DNA from 2 places in the Pseudarthrobacter sp. 902506025 genome. Region 1 is predicted to be linked to the other one. Evidence: predicted binding sites of a transcription regulator. Region 1 holds the regulator's gene; the other holds the start of a gene.
What was found. The regulator Rex, encoded in region 1, represses fermentation and respiration genes when NADH is low (regulators of the CRP and FNR family bind a similar motif). The targets are predictions, from matches to a motif close to CTTGTGAANNNNTTCACAAG.

Region 1 (8,732 bases):
CCACTTCCTTCATGAAGCCGCGTTCGGCACCCAGGGACGGAAGGGCGCCGTCGGCATCCCTGACCTCCACCCGGTAGCCGCGCTTGCGCAGCAGGCCGGCCGCACCGTTGATGGCGTCCGACGCCGGGACGGCGGCACTGGCGGGGATCACCAGGGTGCCGTATTCCGGCAGCCTGGAGAGGCGCTGGGGGGTCCGCGGCGGCTGTGAGCGCATGGCCTTGTAGTGGGCGATGGCGCGCGGCACCACGCAGCCGATCAGGGAGATGAACAGCAGGAGGTAGATCGCGGAGAACCACGCCGAGGAGTAGACATCGTAGAGCTGCAGGGAATCGAGCAGCTTGCCGTAGTCCGGGTGGTCCTTGATGTATTGGGTCACCACGGCCGGGTTTGCGGGCCGCTGCGGGAACAGTGATCCGGGGACGGCGGCGACGGCGAGGAGCAGCAGCAGGAACAGCGCGGTGCGCATGCTGGTCAGCTGGGTCCAGGCCCACCGGAGCATGCCCTTGGGCCCCAGGGCCGGGAGGGCAGCCTGGGCCTTCGCCTCTGCGACAGGGGCGGATTGCTTCTTCTTTACGTTCACACGCTCGCTCATCAGATCGGCAACTTCACGTCGGTTTGGAACCAGTACTGCAGCCCGGTCACCCAGGCACCCCACACGCCGGTGGCCATCAGCAGCCCGAGGACCACCAGGATCCCGCCGCCGGTCCGCTGGATGGCCAGGCGGTGCTTGCGGAAGAACGCCATGACGCCCATCCCCCGGCGCAGGGCCAGCGCGATCAGCAGGAACGGGATGCCCAGTCCCAGGCTGTACACAAAGGCAAGGAAGGCGCCCTTGGCGGCGGAGGATCCGCCGGAAAGGCTCAACAGCTGAACGGCGGAGTACGTGGGGCCGATGCACGGGGCCCAGCCCAGGCCGAAGGTCAGGCCCAACAGGGGCGCTCCCCAGAGCCCGGCGGGCGGCTTGGCGTGGATCTTCGCGTCGCGCTGCAGCCAGCTGAAGCCGCCCATGAAGACGACGCCCATGATGATGACGAGGATCCCCAGGAGCTGGGTGATCCAGGCGTTCTGGCTGCCCGTGATCAGGGTACCCAGCTGGCCGAACGCGCCGCCCAGCAGGACGAAGATCACCGAGAAGCCCAGGACGAACAGCCCGATGCCTGCCAGCATCCGGCCGCGTTTCTGCTTTTGCAGGTCCACGCCGCTCAGTCCGGTGACATATCCCAGGTAACCGGGCACCAGGGGAAGGACGCAGGGGGAAAGGAAAGACACAAGTCCGGCGAGCAGGGCCACCGGAATGGCCAGCAGGAGGGAGCCACTGAGGATGGCTTCGGCGAAGGGGCTGTTCACGGTCCCGGCCTGTCCCTATTCCGCCACGGCGGCGGTGATGAGGGCTTTCAGGGTGCCCTTCTCGATTTCGCCGAGGACACGGGAGGCCACCCGTCCCTGCTTGTCCAGCACCAGGGTGGTGGGCACGGCCCCGGGCGGCACCAGGCCGGACACGGACAGCAGGACGCCGCCGTCCTTGTCGTCGAAGCTGGGGTAGGTGAGGTTGAAGGTCTTTTCGAAAGCCTCTGCCGTGGGCTTCTCGTCCCGGAGGTTGACGCCGAAGAACTGCACGCCCTGGTCCTTGAACTCCTGGTGCAGTTCCTCAAGGAGCGGCGCTTCCACGCGGCAGGGGGCGCAGGCGGCAAACCAGAAGTTCAGGACGCTGACCTTGCCCTGGAAGTCGGCCGGGGTGACCGCGGCGCCACTGAAGAGCGCGCCCTGGATCTGCACGGCTTCCTTGCGGTCCCCGGCGGCGAACTCGGTCACGGAACCGTCGCCGGCAACGTAGTTCTTGTTGTCTCCCGCCTTGGCCTGCTTGGCCAGCGCATCCTCCTGGGCACAGCCGGAGAGGCCAAGGGTCAGCGCGGTCAGGGCCATGCCGCCTGCTGCAAGCATGCTGCGGCGCGAGGGAAGGTTGTTGTTGCTCACTGCTAGGCTCCAGGGGTGCTGGCGGCACCGGGAAGAAGGGACGCCGCGGGTTCGCTGTACTCGACCCGCACCAGCGAGCCGTCGTCGTCGAAAACCAGGGACGTGACGGATGTCAGGGTGCACTCGCGCTTGCGCGGGTCATGCCACAGCGGCCGGCCCTCCGCGCTCAGCCGTGCCGCCCAAATGGGCAGCTGGTGGCTGACCAGGATGGCCTCAGGGCCTGCGGCGCCGAAGTCGCCGGCAGCCAGTTCGATAGCCTTCAGCCGGGCGTCCTGGACGGCAGCCGCCACCCTCGCGGCCTGCTGCTTGTACGGCTCGCCCCATGACGGGCGCAGCGGGTTGACCAGGCGCGGCCAGTGCCTCGGCCGGCGGAGTTCGGCTTTGGTGACCTTCATGCCCTCGAAGTAGTTTTCCGCTTCGATGATGCGCCCGTCGGTGTGGATCTGCAGGTGCAGCGCCTCCGACGTCGGCCGCGCGGTTTCCTGCGCACGGTCCAGCGGCGAGGCGGCCAGGTAGGTGATCCGGGCGCCGCCCGCGGCACGCTCGCGGAAGTGTTCGGCAAGCATCCGGGCCATCTCCTGCCCCAGTTCGGAGAGGTGGAATTCCGGGAGCCGTCCGTAGAGAACGCCGTCGGGATTGTGGACCTCGCCGTGGCGGAGCAGATGGACAGTGGCTTGGGGCATGTTTACCAGTTTCTCAAAGATGGCGTGCGATCCGAAATCTTCCGCACGTGCTTTCTACAAAGAGTAGAACTCAAGTTTCTGAAGAAATGTTCCGAAACCGGGAACAAAAGATGCAAACGCATGTTTATACTGGATGCAGCAAGTTAGTTGAGACTTCAACCGATGAAGGTTCAACCCCCCGACCCGAGCAGCATTCACACCAAGGAGCAACATCATGGCACTTCCCGCAGACGTCACCACCGGCACCTGGACCCTGGACAACTCCCACAGCGAGATCGGCTTCACCGTCCGCCACGCGGGCATCAGCAAGGTCCGCGGCCAGTTCAAGGAAGCCGAGGCCACCCTGGACCTCGCCGAGAACGTGGCCGACTCCAAGGTCAACGCCACCATCAAGACCGCCAGCTTCGACTCCGGCGACGTCAACCGCGACGGCCACGTCCGCGGCGAAGACTTCTTCGACGTCGAGAAGTTCCCGGAAATCTCCTTCGTTTCCAACTCGATCGTCCCCAAGGGCGATGCCTACGAACTCCAGGGCGACCTCACCATCAAGGGCGTCACCCGTCCCGTGGCCCTTGAGACCGAACTCCACGGTGTGGCCGTCGATCCCTTCGGCAACACCCGCGCCGGCCTCACCGCCGAAACCACCATCAGCCGCAAGGACTTCGGCCTGACCTGGAACGCCGTCCTCGAGGCCGGCGGCGTGCTGGTCAGCGACAAGGTTGCCATCAACCTGGAACTGGCCTTCATCGCCCCCGCAGCATAAGTTTCCCCGTTCACGGCACCCCGGTACCAGGCCATCCCGGCCCGGTACCGGGGTGCCGTGTTTAACCAAGGGCCTTTCCCCCGGGTTCACCTGCCGGCCGCGGGCGTGGATCCCGCCTGAATCACCCACAACGCCACCCGCCGGGGGTACGGTGGACTTAAGCCACGCTGGGGGGAAGGCTGAGGACCGATTCCCGGCAGCCTACCTGGATCCCGACCTGCAGAAGGAACGCCATGAGTACTCCTCCCGTCCCGCCTCCCGCGCCCCAAGACCCCCACTCCGGCAATGGCCAGCCAGGGAACGGCCAGTCCGGCAGCCAGCAGCCCGGACCACAGCAGCCCCGCTACGGCCAGAACGCGCCGCAGTATGGCCAGAACGCTCCCCAGTACGGGCAGAACCAGCCCCAGTACGGTTCCCAGCCGCCCGCAGCGCCGCAGTACGGGCAAAACGCGCCGCAGTACGGTTCCCCGTACGGGCAGAACGCTCCGCAGGCCCCGGGCTACGGCCAGAATGCACCCCAGTACGGGCAGTCGCCGTATGGCCAGTCCCCTTACGGCCAGTACCCCTCGGAGCAGCCGCAGCCGGCCGGAAGCAACGGCGTCCCCCAGCTGGTGAACATCGCATTCTGGCTGCTGATCGCTGCCACCGCGATCTACGTCATCTCCATCCTCGTCAACCTCACCCAGCTGGATGCCCCGCAGTTCCGGCAGGAATTTGAACAGCAGGTCCGGGCCAGCGGGGCGGACATCACCTACGACGACATCAAGCCCTTCATCGCCGGCTCCCTGGTGGTCTTTGGCATCATCGGCGCCGCCCTCTACCTGCTGGTGGCCTTCTTCATCCGCAAGGGCAAGAACTGGGCACGCATCCTGGGAACCGTCTTTGCTGCACTGTCGGTCTTCGGCCTGTTCGGAATCCCCTCCTTTGCAACGATCGGGACCGTCCTGGGGATCGCCGCCATCGTCCTGCTCTACCTCCCTGCCGCTGCCCCCTACTTCCGGAAGCAGCAGCCCTTCGCCAACCCGTATTCCGGTGGCTTCGGCAACCCTTACGGGCGCTGACCACCAACCACAGAACGCAACGGCGGCCCGGGATGTCCAGCATCCCGGGCCGCCGCCTTTAAACCGTGCCCCTAGGCTGTCTGCCCCGGCGCCTGCGCCCGCTGGGCGTGGTAGGCCAGGATCTGCAGCTCCGTGGCCATGTCCACCTTGCGGAGGTTGACCCCTTCCGGAACCTGGAGCATTACCGGTGCGAAGCTGAGCACGCTGTGCACGCCCGCCGCCACCACCCGGTCGCAGATGCCCTGCGCCACCGCCGCAGGAAGCGCCAGCACCACCATGTTGGCCCCGGTGCGGTGGAGGACGGTCTCAAGGTCCGCGACGTCGCTGACCCGCAGCCATCCCACCTCGTTGCCCACCACCATCTGGTCCGCGTCGAAGATGGCCACCACATCGAAGCCACGCGATTCAAAGCCGCCGTAGCGTGCCAGCGCCTTGCCCAGGTTTCCGGCTCCGACGATGGCCACTTTCCAGTCATGCGTGAGCCCCAGGGCCGCGGCAATGTGGCGGCTGAGGTACTGGACCTCGTACCCCACTCCCCTGGTGCCGTAGGACCCCACGTGGGACAGGTCCTTGCGCAGCGTTGAGGAACTGACGCCGGAGGCTTCCGCCAAAGAGTCAGAGGAGACGCGCTCAACACCCTCGGCCAGCAGCGTGTTCAGGGCCCGGAGGTACAGGGTCAACCGGGCCACGGCAGCAGGGGGAATTTGCTTTGCCGGTGCACCCGCGGCATCCGGGATGCCCGGGACAGGCTGGGACGTTGAATCCAAGGACGTCACTCGCATCCCCCTAATTGGCCATGGCGCGCTGCAGGACGCGTTCCAGCCGGGCTTCGTCGATCTTCCAGAAGTCGCGCTGCACCCCGTCAACCAGGACCACGGGGATCTCTTCGGCGTAACGCTCCCGCAGTTCGGGCTGGTTGTCCACCAACTCTTCGCTCCAGGTAAGGCCCAACGAGGCAGTGACCCGGCCGACGGCGTCGCGCGCCTCCTCGCAAAGGTGGCAGTCAGCTTTGGTGACCAGGACGACGCGGGGGGTAGCCATGGCTTAACGGTATCGCCGTTCGCGCCGTGCGGGTGACGCCGACGGCGGCCAGCGGGTGGATTGACTAGACTCAAGTCCATGCCCGAGGAGAAATACGTCGCCGTCGTCACGCGGCCGGTTGCTGCGCCGCAGCCCGGTGAAGCGGCGTTTTTCGATGTGGACAATACTTTGATGCGCGGGGCCAGCCTCTTCCACGTGGCGCGGAAGATGCACCAGCGCGGCGCGTTCACCCTGGCCCAGGCGGCCGGATTCGCGTGGAAGCAGTTCAAGTTCGTGGCGCGCGGTGAGAATATCGACGACGTCCATGCGGTCCGTGATTCGGCCCTGACGCTGGCCGCCGGCATCACCGTTGACGACATCAAGGCCCTCGGCGAAGAAGTCTACGACGAGATGATCGCATCGCGGATCTGGCCCGGCGCCAAGGCGTTGGCGGAACAGCACCTGCGGGTGGGCCGCCGCGTCTGGCTGGTGACGGCCACCCCCATCGAAGTGGCAACAGTCATCTCCACCCGGCTGGGGCTGACCGGAGCGCTCGGGACAGTAGGTGAGGTGTCGGACGGCATGTACACCGGGCGCCTAGTGGGGGACATCCTGCACGGCTCGGCCAAAGCCGTAGCGGTCCAGGGAATTGCGGACCAGGAGGGCCTGGACCTCAAGCGCTGCTGGGCGTACAGCGATTCCTACAACGACGTGCCGCTGCTGTCACTGGTGGGACACCCCGTGGCCATCAACCCGGACGCCAAGCTTCGCCGGCACGCCCGGGACCGGAACTGGCCCGTTTATGACTTCCGCGCGGGCCGCCGCGCTGCCACGCTGGGCCTCAAGGCAGCAACCTTCGGCGGTGCTGTCTACGGCCTCTGGAAGGGCTTCGCCCGCATCCGCGGTCCCCGGGCATAAAACACCCTGCCGCAGCCAAAAGCCTGCAGTCTAAACCCTGACGACAAAAAAATGCCCGCCGCCTTTGGAAGGCGACGGGCATTTCCACGCTGTTCGAAGTATCTCTACTTCTTGTTGCGGCGCTGGTGACGGGTCTTGCGAAGCAACTTGCGGTGCTTCTTCTTGGCCATACGCTTGCGACGCTTCTTGATAACTGAACCCACGAAAGTTCCTTACAAACTAGATGCAGTACCTGCCTGATGGGGAATGTCCGCGGACAAAGCTACGAACTGAACAACTGACAGATTCTTACAATGACGTAAAACGTTCCTTAACAGGGTACCGCTTATCGGGGGCGGCTCGGGACAGGCCGCCTCAGGCGGTCTCGGTGTGGCCGTCCACAACAGCACCTTTGAGGTACTGTTCGACGGCGTTTTCGGGGACACGGTAGGAGCGGCCGAAGCGCACCGCGGGCATTTCGCCTGAGTGAACCAGGCGGTAAACAGTCATTTTGGAGACACGCATGACCTCGGCCACTTCAGCCACGGTCAGGAACTTCGCGTTGGAGAAGTTCTGTTCTGCCGACATTTCCCTATTTTCCTTTGCTGACGGATGGACAACAGTGACCCCAGGTACGTGCCAATGCGGTGTTCCGATGCTGAGCCATCCACCAACCACCTAAACAGATACTCTAGATGTTCATGTGGCAGATGTGAAAGTAGTGTTTCCCCTATTTCGCCCCCTAATTCGAGGCCCGGCGCTTCCGTGCCGACGCCGCCAGCTGCTCCAGGACTGACGCGGAAACATCCCAGTCCATGCAGGCGTCGGTAACGCTCTGGCCGTAGACCAGTTCCGCCCGTCCCGCGGCGTGTTCCGCAACGTCAAGGTTCTGGGCGCCGCCCACCAGGAAGCTTTCCAGCATCACACCGGCCACTGCCCGGGCCGCTGCGCCGCCTTCCTCAAGCTGGGCACCGATCTCCAGCGCCACCTCAGCCTGCCGGTGGTGGCTCTTGCCGCTGTTGGCGTGGCTCGCATCAACGATCAGGCGGGGGTTGAGCCCCTTGCCCGCCAGTTCGGTGGAGGCGCGTTCCACATCGGCCGCCGAGTAGTTGGGGCCCTTCCGGCCGCCGCGGAGGATGACGTGCGTGTCGGGGTTTCCTGCCGTTGCCACCAGCGCGGCCCGGCCTTCGCCGTCGATCCCCAGGAAGGCCTGGGCCGCCGCGGCGGCACCGCAGGCATCGATGGCAACCTGCAGGCCGCCGTCGGTCCCGTTCTTGAAGCCAATGGGCATGGAGAGCCCGGAAGCCAGCTGGCGGTGGATCTGGCTCTCGGTGGTGCGGGCACCGATGGCTCCCCAGGAGATCAGGTCCGCCATGTACTGCGGGCTGATCGGCTCCAGGAATTCAGTGGCGGTGGGCAGGCCCAGCGCCGTGACCTGCTGCAGGAACTGCCTGGCGGTGCGCAGGCCGGTCACCATGTCATGGCTGCCGTCCAGCCGCGGATCGTTGATCAGGCCCTTCCAGCCCACCGTGGTGCGCGGCTTCTCGAAGTAGGTCCGCATGACGATCAGCAGGTCTTCCTTGTGCTTCTCGGCCTGGCTGACCAGCTGGCGGGCGTACTCCAGCCCGGCCTTGGGATCGTGAATGGAGCAGGGGCCCACGATGACCAGCAGGCGGTCGTCCACGCCGTCCATGATGGCGCGCACTTCGTCGCGTCCGCGTTCGACGACGGCGGCCTCCCGGTCCCCCAGCGGCAGTTTGGTGAGAAGCGCCGACGGGGCGGGCAGCGCAGTGAATTCGCTGACGCGCAGGTTGGACGTGGACTTGGTGGCGCTGGCGGCTGCTGTTGCGGTGCTCATGTTCGGGGTCCTGTTCCAGATGGGAAGCGGGCCCGGATTTCAGAACCCGCCGGAGAAACGGCGAAGGGCAGAGAATGATCTCTGCCCTGTTGGCTCTGAAGGAAGTTGGATGCGTGTCAGTTAGACGCGGGCCCCTCCAGAGCCAACGAAAAATACGCATACCAACGGTTAGTCATGGAAGAGACCATAAACCCGGCACACGGCGGCCGCAAAATCGGTTGCGTCACATTCCGGCGCCGCAGCCTACCCCAGGAGCTTCCGCAGGAACTGCAGCTGGCGGATCCAGTGGTGTTCCTGGCCGCCCTCATGGTTGTTAAACCGGTACACCTCAATGTCCTTCACGGCACCGGTGGCCGATGAGGCGTGGGTGCCGGTCCCGTAGGCGTTGTAGCTGGCGAACACCGTGGACGGCGGGCAGATGTCATCCATTTGCGCAGCTGAGTACAGCGCCGGAACGGTGGCCCAGCGGGCCAGGT
Region 2 (8,732 bases), 530 kb from region 1:
GCGGCCGAAGGCCCCGTCCACCACGTCCACGCCGGTGCAGCGCTTGTCCGCGTCAATCACCAGCTGGCGGGCGCGCAGGCCGGTCAGCAGGGTGAAGTTGGGGCGGTCCACAATGGGGTGGATGTAGGACACGGAGCTCGAGGAGCGGGTACCGTCCGCGCGGCGGTTGATCTGGAAGAAGTTGGCGCCGTTGACCACGGTGGTGCCGGTGTTGAACTTCGCGCGGGGGATGCCCGCCTGTTCACAGGCGTCCAGAAGGGCGACGCCGGCAGGATCCGCCGGGGGCACGTTCATCAGGTGCACGGGGCCGGAGTCCCCGTGGTGCGGTGCGTCAGGCCCGGCGTCCTGGTTGGTTTCCAGCCGCTTATACAGCGGCCAGGCGGCATCGGAGTTCCAGCCGGTGGCGCCGTACTTGGACTCCCATTCGTCCAGGTCCTCGCGCGGGGCCCAGAAGGCGATGCAGGAGTTGTGGCTGGAGCAGCCGCCCATCACCTTGGCGCGGGCGTGGCGCATGAAGGAGTTGCCGTTCTCCTGCGGCTCGATGGGGTAGTCCCAGTCGTAGCCGGATTCCAGCAGCTCCATCCAGCGGTCCAGCTGCAGGATCTCGGGGATATTGCGGTCGTCCGGGCCTGCCTCGACGAGGGCCACGGTCACGTCCGGATCCTCGCTGAGCCGTGCTGCCACGGCGGCCCCGGCAGACCCGCCGCCGATGACGACGTAGTCGAACCCGCGGTCGCTCACGTCCTCGATGTTGTCGTAGTGCATCTAGTTCTCCTTGCTGTGGTCAGCGAACCAGCCGGTGACCTGCGGGCTGGTGTTCTGGTAGATGTGCTTGGCTTCCTGGTACTCGGCCAGGCCGGTGGGGCCCAGCTCGCGGCCGACGCCGGACTGGCCGAAGCCGCCCCACTCGGCCTGGGGGAGGTAGGGGTGGTAGTCGTTTATCCAGATGGTGCCGTGCCGCAGCCGGGACGCCACGCGCTGCGCCTTGCCGGCGTCCTGGGTCCACACAGCGCCGGCCAGGCCGTAGATGGTGTCGTTCGCGGTGGCCACGGCCTCGTCCTCGGTGCGGAAGGTTTCCACCGTCACCACCGGGCCGAACGCCTCGTCGGTGACCACGGACATGCCGCGGGAGACGCGGTCCAGAATGGTGGGCTGGTAGTAGAACCCGGCGTCGTACTTCTCCCCGGAAGGTGCCGCGCCGCCGGTCCGGAGCCGCGCGCCCTCCTGAATGCCGCGCTGCACGTAGGCGTCCACCTTGTCCCGGTGGGCGGCGGAGATCAGCGGGCCGGTCTCGGCGTCCTCGTCGAAGGGGCCGCCGATCCGGACGTCCTTCGCGCGGCGGACCAGTTCATCCACGAAGCGTTCGGCGATGGATTCCTCCACCACCAGCCGGGCGCCGGCGGAGCAGACCTGCCCGGAGTGGACGAACGCGCCGTTGAGGGCGTTGTCGACGGCGGCGTCGAAGTCCGCGTCGGCGAACACCACGTTGGGGTTCTTCCCGCCGAGTTCCAGGGCTACCTTTTTGACGGTGGCGGCAGCGGAAGCGGCGATGCGCTTTCCGGTTTCCAGGCCGCCGGTGAAGGAGACAAGGTCGACGTCGGGGTGTTCCGAGAGCGGGGCGCCTGCCTGGGCGCCGGCACCGGTGACGAGGTTGGCCACGCCGTCCGGAAGGCCGAGGTCCTGCAGCAGCTGCATGGCCAGGATGCTGGTGGACGGGGTCAGCTCGGAGGGCTTGAGGACGAAGGTGCAGCCGGCGGCCAGCGCGGGGGCGATCTTCCACGCCGCCTGGAGCAGGGGATAGTTCCACGGCGTAATGAGTCCGCAGACGCCCACGGGTTCGTAGACGATCCTGCTGACGACGGCGGCGTCCCCGGCGTCCACCACCCGGCCCGCCTGCTGCCCGGCGAGCCTGCCGAAGTACTCGAAGCAGGCGGCGATGTCGTCCATGTCGATGCGGCTTTCCACCATCCGCTTGCCGGTGTCCAGCGATTCCGCGCGGGCAAACTTTTCCCGGCGCTCCCGCAGTCCGGCGGCGACCTTCAGGAGGAAGGCGCCACGCTCCGGTGCCGGGACGCTGGACCAGGCGCCGGAGTCGAAGGCGGCGCGGGCCGCCGCGATGGCACGTTCGGCATCTTCCCGGCCTGCCTCGGACACGGTGGCCACCAGCTCCCCGTCTGCGGGGTTGCGGATTTCACGCATCGCGCCGGACGCCGCCGGCTCCCACCTGCCGTTGATGAACAGGGAGGAGGCGGGCTTGGTTTCAGTGCTGGGGGCGGCTTCCTGGGCCGGTGTGGCGTAAGTCATAGGAAGGACAGTAATGCACGTTGAACGAGTGTTCAATACTTTTCTTGAACACTTGTTCAATGCTCATCGCGCGGCTACTGTTGCCCCTGGAGCGGGTGTTTCAGGGCTGTGAGGCGCCCTGGGCGTCGCCGTTGTCGTCCGGGACCGGGGCTAGCGCGATCTGCTCCGTGCGCGCAATGCTCCGCTGGATGGAGGCCTTGTCCACCCCGAGCAGCGCCGTCAGCCACACGCCGTTCTGGATGACCACGATGTCCGACGCCCGCTCCCTGCACGCTTCCCAGGACAGTCCGGGCCTGGCGCTGGACACCAGCGCCGCGAGCCCGTCGATGTACCGATCGAAGGCGGCGGCGTTGATCTGTGCGTAGTCCTCGTCCGCCTGGGCCAGGGCCCACAGGTGCAGGCGCAGGGACAGGTAGCGGGTGGTCAGCAGGTCAGCGCCGGCAACGCGCCGGAGCGCCCGGCGCAGCTGTTCATCGGGGGCCACCGAGGGGTCCGGGGCGACGAGTAAAAGGTCATGCTCGTCTACGCGGCGCAGGGCAGCGCGGATCAGGGTGGTCTTGTCGTCGTAGTAGTAGTTGACCAGGCCCAGCGCCACGCCGGCTTCCCGCGCCACGGCGCGCATGCTCACGCCCGAAATCCCGTGGCGGGACAGCAGGTCCATTGCCGCCTCGAGAATGCGGGTCTGCCTGTCCACTTGTTCGCCGGAAGTCACGGCACTGGTCCCCATCTGGCCAGACTATTGCCTAACACTGCACGTGCATAACGCGGTACCGCCACGCCCTCCCCGCAGTCCGATGGGGCCGCTGATGATGTTTGAAGCCTTCTTCCGCAGGGCACGGTGGTTGTACACCGGGATTGACCAGTACAGCTTGGAGAACGATGGAAAGCGCAAGCCTCATTGCCCTCTTATTTGCCGGCGCCGTCCGAGCGGGCGAAAGCGCGCGGCCCCACGCGCCGCAACTCAGCGCCACGCCGGGGTGGAAGCGGGGCGCGTGGCTGGCGTTCCGGAGCAGGACGGCGACTTTCCTGCACCGGCTGGCCTGGGCGCTGGAACCGGACCCGCGCTGACGCGGAAGAAGCCCTGCCGGGCGCCGTAACATGGCCGGTCCGGCTCAGGGCTGGGCGTGGTCCGCGCGCTCCAGCAGGCGGGACACCCCGTAGCCGATCACCAGGCCCCAGAACGCTGCGTGGATGTTGAAGAGGTTCATGCCGGAGATGGTCACCACGAACGTCACCAGCGAACCCAGGGTGAAGCTGGTGGCGAAGGCCGTGACGAAGGCCTGCTGAAGGGCCCGCAGCATCGCGATGCCGCCCAGTGCCAGGACGAATTCCTTGGGCGCGGCCAGCATCAGCCGGGTCAGGGTGGGGGCAAACGCTGCGAACACCACGGCCAGGAGACCGTACGCCACGGCAGCCGTGTATTGGCGCTCCCTCTTCCCGGACGAGGTCAGCAGGGCGTTGGTGGGGCCTGTGACGCAGGCTGAAACAGCGCCGAAACCGGCATTCAGCACTGAAAAGGCGCCGGAGGCAATGGCGAAGGCGTTCACGGGTGGACGGTGCCCGGCGGCGCGGAGGACGGCGATGCCCTGGCCGTTTTGGACAAACAGCACGGTGAGGGCCAGGGGAACCACCAGTTCCAGCTGGGCAGCCCACGTGAATTCAGGGGCGGTGAACACCGGGGTGGCCAGGAGCTGCCCGCCGGGGGACAGCCTGAACGGCCCGCTGGCCGCCACGGCGATGCAGCCTGCCACCAGGGTGCCCAGGACCGGCGGCAGGAACCTGCCAAGCCTGGGAACCGCGGTGAGGACCAGGAACGCAGCCACCATCGGAGCAGCCACGGCCGGGTTGTCCTGGGTGGAGGCAACGATGTCTGTGCCGAACTTCAGGAACACCGCGGCCACCATGGCCATCACCAGCGGCATGGGCACCAGTGCCATGGCTTTACGCACCACCCCGGTGGCGCCCAGGGCGAGGATCAGCATGCCCGAGGTGAAGAAGGCCCCGACGACTTCGGGGAAGGCCAGGTGCTGAAGGGACGGTCCCAGGAGCACCGTGCCGGGGATGGACCAGGCGAAGCCCAGGGGCTGCCGGTAAATGAGCGACATCAGCAGCGTGGCCGCTCCGCCGGAAAAGAGAATGCCAAAAACCCAGGACGACAGCTGGCCCTGGGTCAGGCCGCCGGCCGTCCCCACGGCCAGGGTGACGGCGATGGGTCCGGACGCCGCGAAGATGAGCCCGATGGCCCCGTTGGAGACATAGGACAGTCCCAGGTCGCGAAGAATCCGCCGGGGGCCCGCGGGCCGGATTCCCGGGCGTTCCAGCAGGGGTTCCGGCGCCGGCGCCGGCGGGGCTGACCCGACGGATGTGGCGGCCGGGTCGGGGCGGGGATGGCTCATCGGAACTCCTGGCTGGCGCGAAAAACCGGAAGCGCTCCGAAGCATCAGCTCCGGAGCGCCTCCGTGCGGGGGTGTCTCCCAGTTTGCGTGCTACTTCTTCTGGCCCTGCTTTGCCAGGACGTAGTCATAAACTACTTCCTCGCCCTTGCCGTCGGTACGGGGGCGGGGGTCCAGCATCAGTTCAGGCTTCACCGCCGAGGCGATGTCGTCCGCGTTGTGGGGGTCGCCGGGGAAGTACAGCTGCTGCGTGACCGGCTCGTAGCCCGGCGCGGACACCTTGATGTGGATGTGCGCGGGACGCCAGGCGTGCCAGCCCGCGGCGTTGATCAGCTGTCCGCAGGCGCCGTCCGTAGGGATCTGGTAGGGCGCCGGACGCATGGTGTTGATCTCGAACCGGCCGTCGTCGGAGGCCTTGACGGTGGCCCGGAAGAGCCACTCGGGCATGCCCGGGGCGTACTGGGAGTAGAAGCCGGCGGCGTCCGCGTGCCAGATCTCCACCTGCGCACCCTGGATGGGGTTGCCGTCGGTGTCGGTGAACTGGCCGGTGAACCGCAGCGGGGTGCCCTCTTCGTCGTCGCGCATTTCCACGGTGGCGGGCGTCTGGAGTTCCGGGGAGCCGGGAACGTAGTAGGGACCCTCGATGGTGCCGACGGTGCCGGGACGGTCCTGGGAGTTCACGTCCTCAATGGTGTGTTCCAGCCAGACGTCGAGGAACAGCGGCCATTCACCGTCCGTGCCCACCTTGATCAGCCAGGCTTTGAGGGCGTTGTATTCCTCGTAGGTGACCTGGTGCTCGACGACGATGTCGTTGGCGGCCTTGATCAGTGCGCCGGCCAGCAGGCTCACCCGTTCCTTGGATACATCCACCCGGGAGAGCTTGCCTGACGCGGCGAACCGTTCGGTTGCCTTGGAGCCTGCTTCGACGGCGGTGCCTTCGTTTTCCGTGCGGCTGTCCGTTGGGGTTTGGGTCATGACGATGTCCACCTTCTTCATTGAATGGGACAGGAAGGGCTCCTGCTCCCCACGCGGCCTGCGGGGCGGGCAGTTCCACCTGCCCTGCTCGGCACCGCGTGATCTTGGTCTCAAGCGTAGGCCCGGAGATAAGGACGCTACAAATATCAACTAGGCGTCTTTTGAGTCATTATCGGTACATAAAGACACCCTTGGTGGAACCTAGGTATTTGCCTGATGTGAGGCCAATCACGAGCGGCAAGAATTGCTGGACAACGTCCGCCGCCGAAGCCTCTTCCCGAGTGGACCTCCGCCCATCCGTCCAGCAATCTCCAATGAAGGAGCACGCCATGACCGAGAACCTGATCCATGCCCGCGAGGTCCTTGCCGACGCCGTGATCGACGACCGCGAGAACGGCGTCATCCGGGCCAAGCGCGAGATCTTCACCGACCAGGAGATCTTCGAACTCGAGATGAAGCACATCTTCGAAGGCAACTGGGTGTACCTCGCCCACGAGTCGCAGTTCCCCAACGTGGGGGACTACTTCACCACCTACATCGGCCGCACCCCCGTGATGATCACCCGGGACAAGGACGGGCAGCTGAACTGCCTGGTCAACGCCTGTTCGCACCGCGGCGCCATGCTGTGCCGCCGCAAGACGGACAACCGCACCACCTTCACCTGCCCGTTCCACGGCTGGACCTTCAAGAACTCCGGCGAGCTGCTGAAGGTCAAGGACTCCCGGAACGCCGGCTACCCCGAGACCTTCAACAAGGAAGGCTCGCACGACCTCACCAAGGTGGCCCGCTTCGAGTCCTACCGCGGCTTCCTGTTCGGCTCGCTGAAGGCCGAGGTGCTCCCGCTCGAGGAGCACCTCGGGGACGCCACCAAGGTCATCGACTCCATCGTTGACCAGTCACCCGAAGGCCTGGAAGTGCTGCGCGGTTCCTCCACCTACACCTATGACGGCAACTGGAAGGTCCAGGCCGAGAACGGCGCCGACGGCTACCACGTCACCGCCGTGCACTGGAACTACGCGGCTACCACGGCCCGCCGGAGCGCCGGAGACTCCGCCAACAAGACCAAGGCCATGGACGCCGGCAAATGGGGCAAGGTCAAGGGCGGCTTCTACTCCTACGACCACGGCCACCTGCTGCTGTGGCAGGAATGGACCAACCCCCAGGACCGTCCGCTCTGGGACCGCCGCGACGAGCTCGTGGCCAAGTACGGCGAGGAGATGGCCAACTTCATGATCAACATCTCCCGCAACCTCTGCCTGTACCCGAACGTCTACATCATGGACCAGTTCTCCTCGCAGATCCGCCACTTCCGGCCGATCTCCGCGGACCAGACCGAGGTGACCATCTACTGCATCGCCCCCAAGGGCGAGTCCCAGGAGAACCGTTCAAAGCGCATCCGCCAGTACGAGGACTTCTTCAACGCCACGGGCATGGCCACCCCGGACGACCTGGAGGAATTCCGCTCCTGCAACAAGACCTACTGGGCCACCAGCGCACCGTGGAACGACATGACCCGCGGCTCCACCCACGAGATCGCCGGACCGGATGAGCAGGCGCAGGCCCTGGGCATGAACCGGGTGATCGCCTCCGGCGTGCGCACCGAAGATGAGGGGCTCTACCCCATCCAGCACGGGTACTGGAAGGAAGTCATGGACCGGGCGCTGGAGGAGGAAGAGGAGCGTTCCGCCCTGGAATCCGTTCCCGTCACCGCCTGAGAGAGCCCGCCGGAACCACAGAGAGCGCAGAACCCATGACCAACCTGACCCACACCGCCCCGGTCCTGAAGACCGCGGAGGAAATCGCAACCCTCGAAACCGTCCGGGCGTTCCTCTACCGGGAAGCCCGCCTGCTGGATGACCGCCAGTTCGATGAATGGCTGGAGTGCTACCACCCGGACTCCGAATTCTGGATGCCGGCCTGGGACGTGGACGACCAGCTGACGCAGGACCCCCAGAACGAGATCTCCCTGATCTACTACGACAACCGCGGCGGCATCGAGGACCGGGTATTCCGGATCAAGACCGACAGGTCATCGGCCACCTCCCTCCCGGAGCCGCGCACCGGCCACAACATCACGGACGTGGAGGTTTTGGCGAACGACGGCGGCAAGGTGGACGTGCGCTTCAACTGGTTCACTCTGTACTTCCGCTACAACACGACGGACACGTACTTCGGCACCAGCTACTACACGGTGGACCTTTCCGGCCCGCAGCCGGTGATCCTGAAGAAGAAAGTGGTCCTGAAGAACGACTACATCCACCACGTGGTGGACGTCTACATGATCTGACCTGACCCAGCCGGCGCCCGGTACGTACGGGCGCCGCACGGCAGGTCCCATTCCGTGCCCGCCGGGCACGCCCCAACTTTTCCCCGGACGCGACGACGCGCCCGCCCAGTCAGGAGGACCCCATGGGCCACAAAGTAGCCCTCAGCTTCGAAGACGGCGTCACCAAAGTCATCAAGGTCGGCGACTATGAGACCGTCATGGACGCGGCCTACAAGGCGCGGATCAACATTCCGTCGGACTGCCGCGACGGCGCGTGCGGCACCTGCAAGGCGTTCTGCGATTCAGGCTCCTTCGACCCGGGCGACTTCATCGACGACGCCATGACCGAAGAGGAACTCGAAAAGGGCTACATGCTGACGTGCCAGGCCGTCCCGGATTCCGACCTGGCCATCCAGATCCCGGCTACGTCCGAGTCGGCCAAGACGGCGGCCGCCACCTTCAGCTCCACCATCAAGGAGCTCAACCGGCACACGGACACCACGGTCTCCTTCACCCTTGAGGTGGACAATCGCGACGCGCTCGCCTTCCTCCCCGGGCAGTACGTCAACCTCAAGGTTCCCGGCACCGACGCCGAGCGCTCCTACTCCTTCAGCAGCGGCCCCGAGGTCCAGGACGCGTCCTTCATGGTCCGCGTGACCCCGCAGGGCGCCATGTCCGAGTACCTGCGCGACCGCGCCGCGGTAGGCGACGCCATCGAATTCACCGGCCCCTACGGATCCTTCTTCCTGCGCGAACCGAAGCGGCCCCTGCTGCTCCTGGCCGGCGGCACCGGC

Region 2: a site for Rex is predicted at 5,888-5,907, ahead of benA (benzoate 1,2-dioxygenase large subunit). Genes of this name have one in related genera too.

The regions. Positions count from the first base shown of each region.
Region 1 is NZ_JBFBKW010000002.1:530,331-539,062, reverse strand. Features, by position in the region: gene resB (cytochrome c biogenesis protein ResB) at 1-592, opposite strand, end outside; gene AB0280_RS06345 (cytochrome c biogenesis CcdA family protein) at 592-1,347, opposite strand; gene AB0280_RS06340 (TlpA family protein disulfide reductase) at 1,363-1,941, opposite strand; gene AB0280_RS06335 (histidine phosphatase family protein) at 1,977-2,657, opposite strand; gene AB0280_RS06330 (YceI family protein) at 2,872-3,420, shown strand; gene AB0280_RS06325 (hypothetical protein) at 3,654-4,481, shown strand; gene AB0280_RS06320 (redox-sensing transcriptional repressor Rex) at 4,553-5,257, opposite strand; gene AB0280_RS06315 (glutaredoxin family protein) at 5,268-5,522, opposite strand; gene AB0280_RS06310 (HAD family hydrolase) at 5,601-6,419, shown strand; gene AB0280_RS06305 (30S ribosomal protein bS22) at 6,524-6,622, opposite strand; gene AB0280_RS06300 (helix-turn-helix domain-containing protein) at 6,774-6,986, opposite strand; gene AB0280_RS06295 (3-deoxy-7-phosphoheptulonate synthase) at 7,141-8,256, opposite strand; gene AB0280_RS06290 (acetylxylan esterase) at 8,500-8,732, opposite strand, start outside.
Region 2 is NZ_JBFBKW010000002.1:2,738-11,469, forward strand. Features, by position in the region: gene AB0280_RS03840 (GMC family oxidoreductase) at 1-765, opposite strand, end outside; gene AB0280_RS03845 (aldehyde dehydrogenase family protein) at 766-2,304, opposite strand; gene AB0280_RS03850 (TetR/AcrR family transcriptional regulator) at 2,405-3,031, opposite strand; gene AB0280_RS03855 (benzoate/H(+) symporter BenE family transporter) at 3,417-4,700, opposite strand; gene catA (catechol 1,2-dioxygenase) at 4,791-5,672, opposite strand; gene benA (benzoate 1,2-dioxygenase large subunit) at 6,002-7,387, shown strand; gene benB (benzoate 1,2-dioxygenase small subunit) at 7,423-7,959, shown strand; gene benC (benzoate 1,2-dioxygenase electron transfer component BenC) at 8,082-8,732, shown strand, end outside.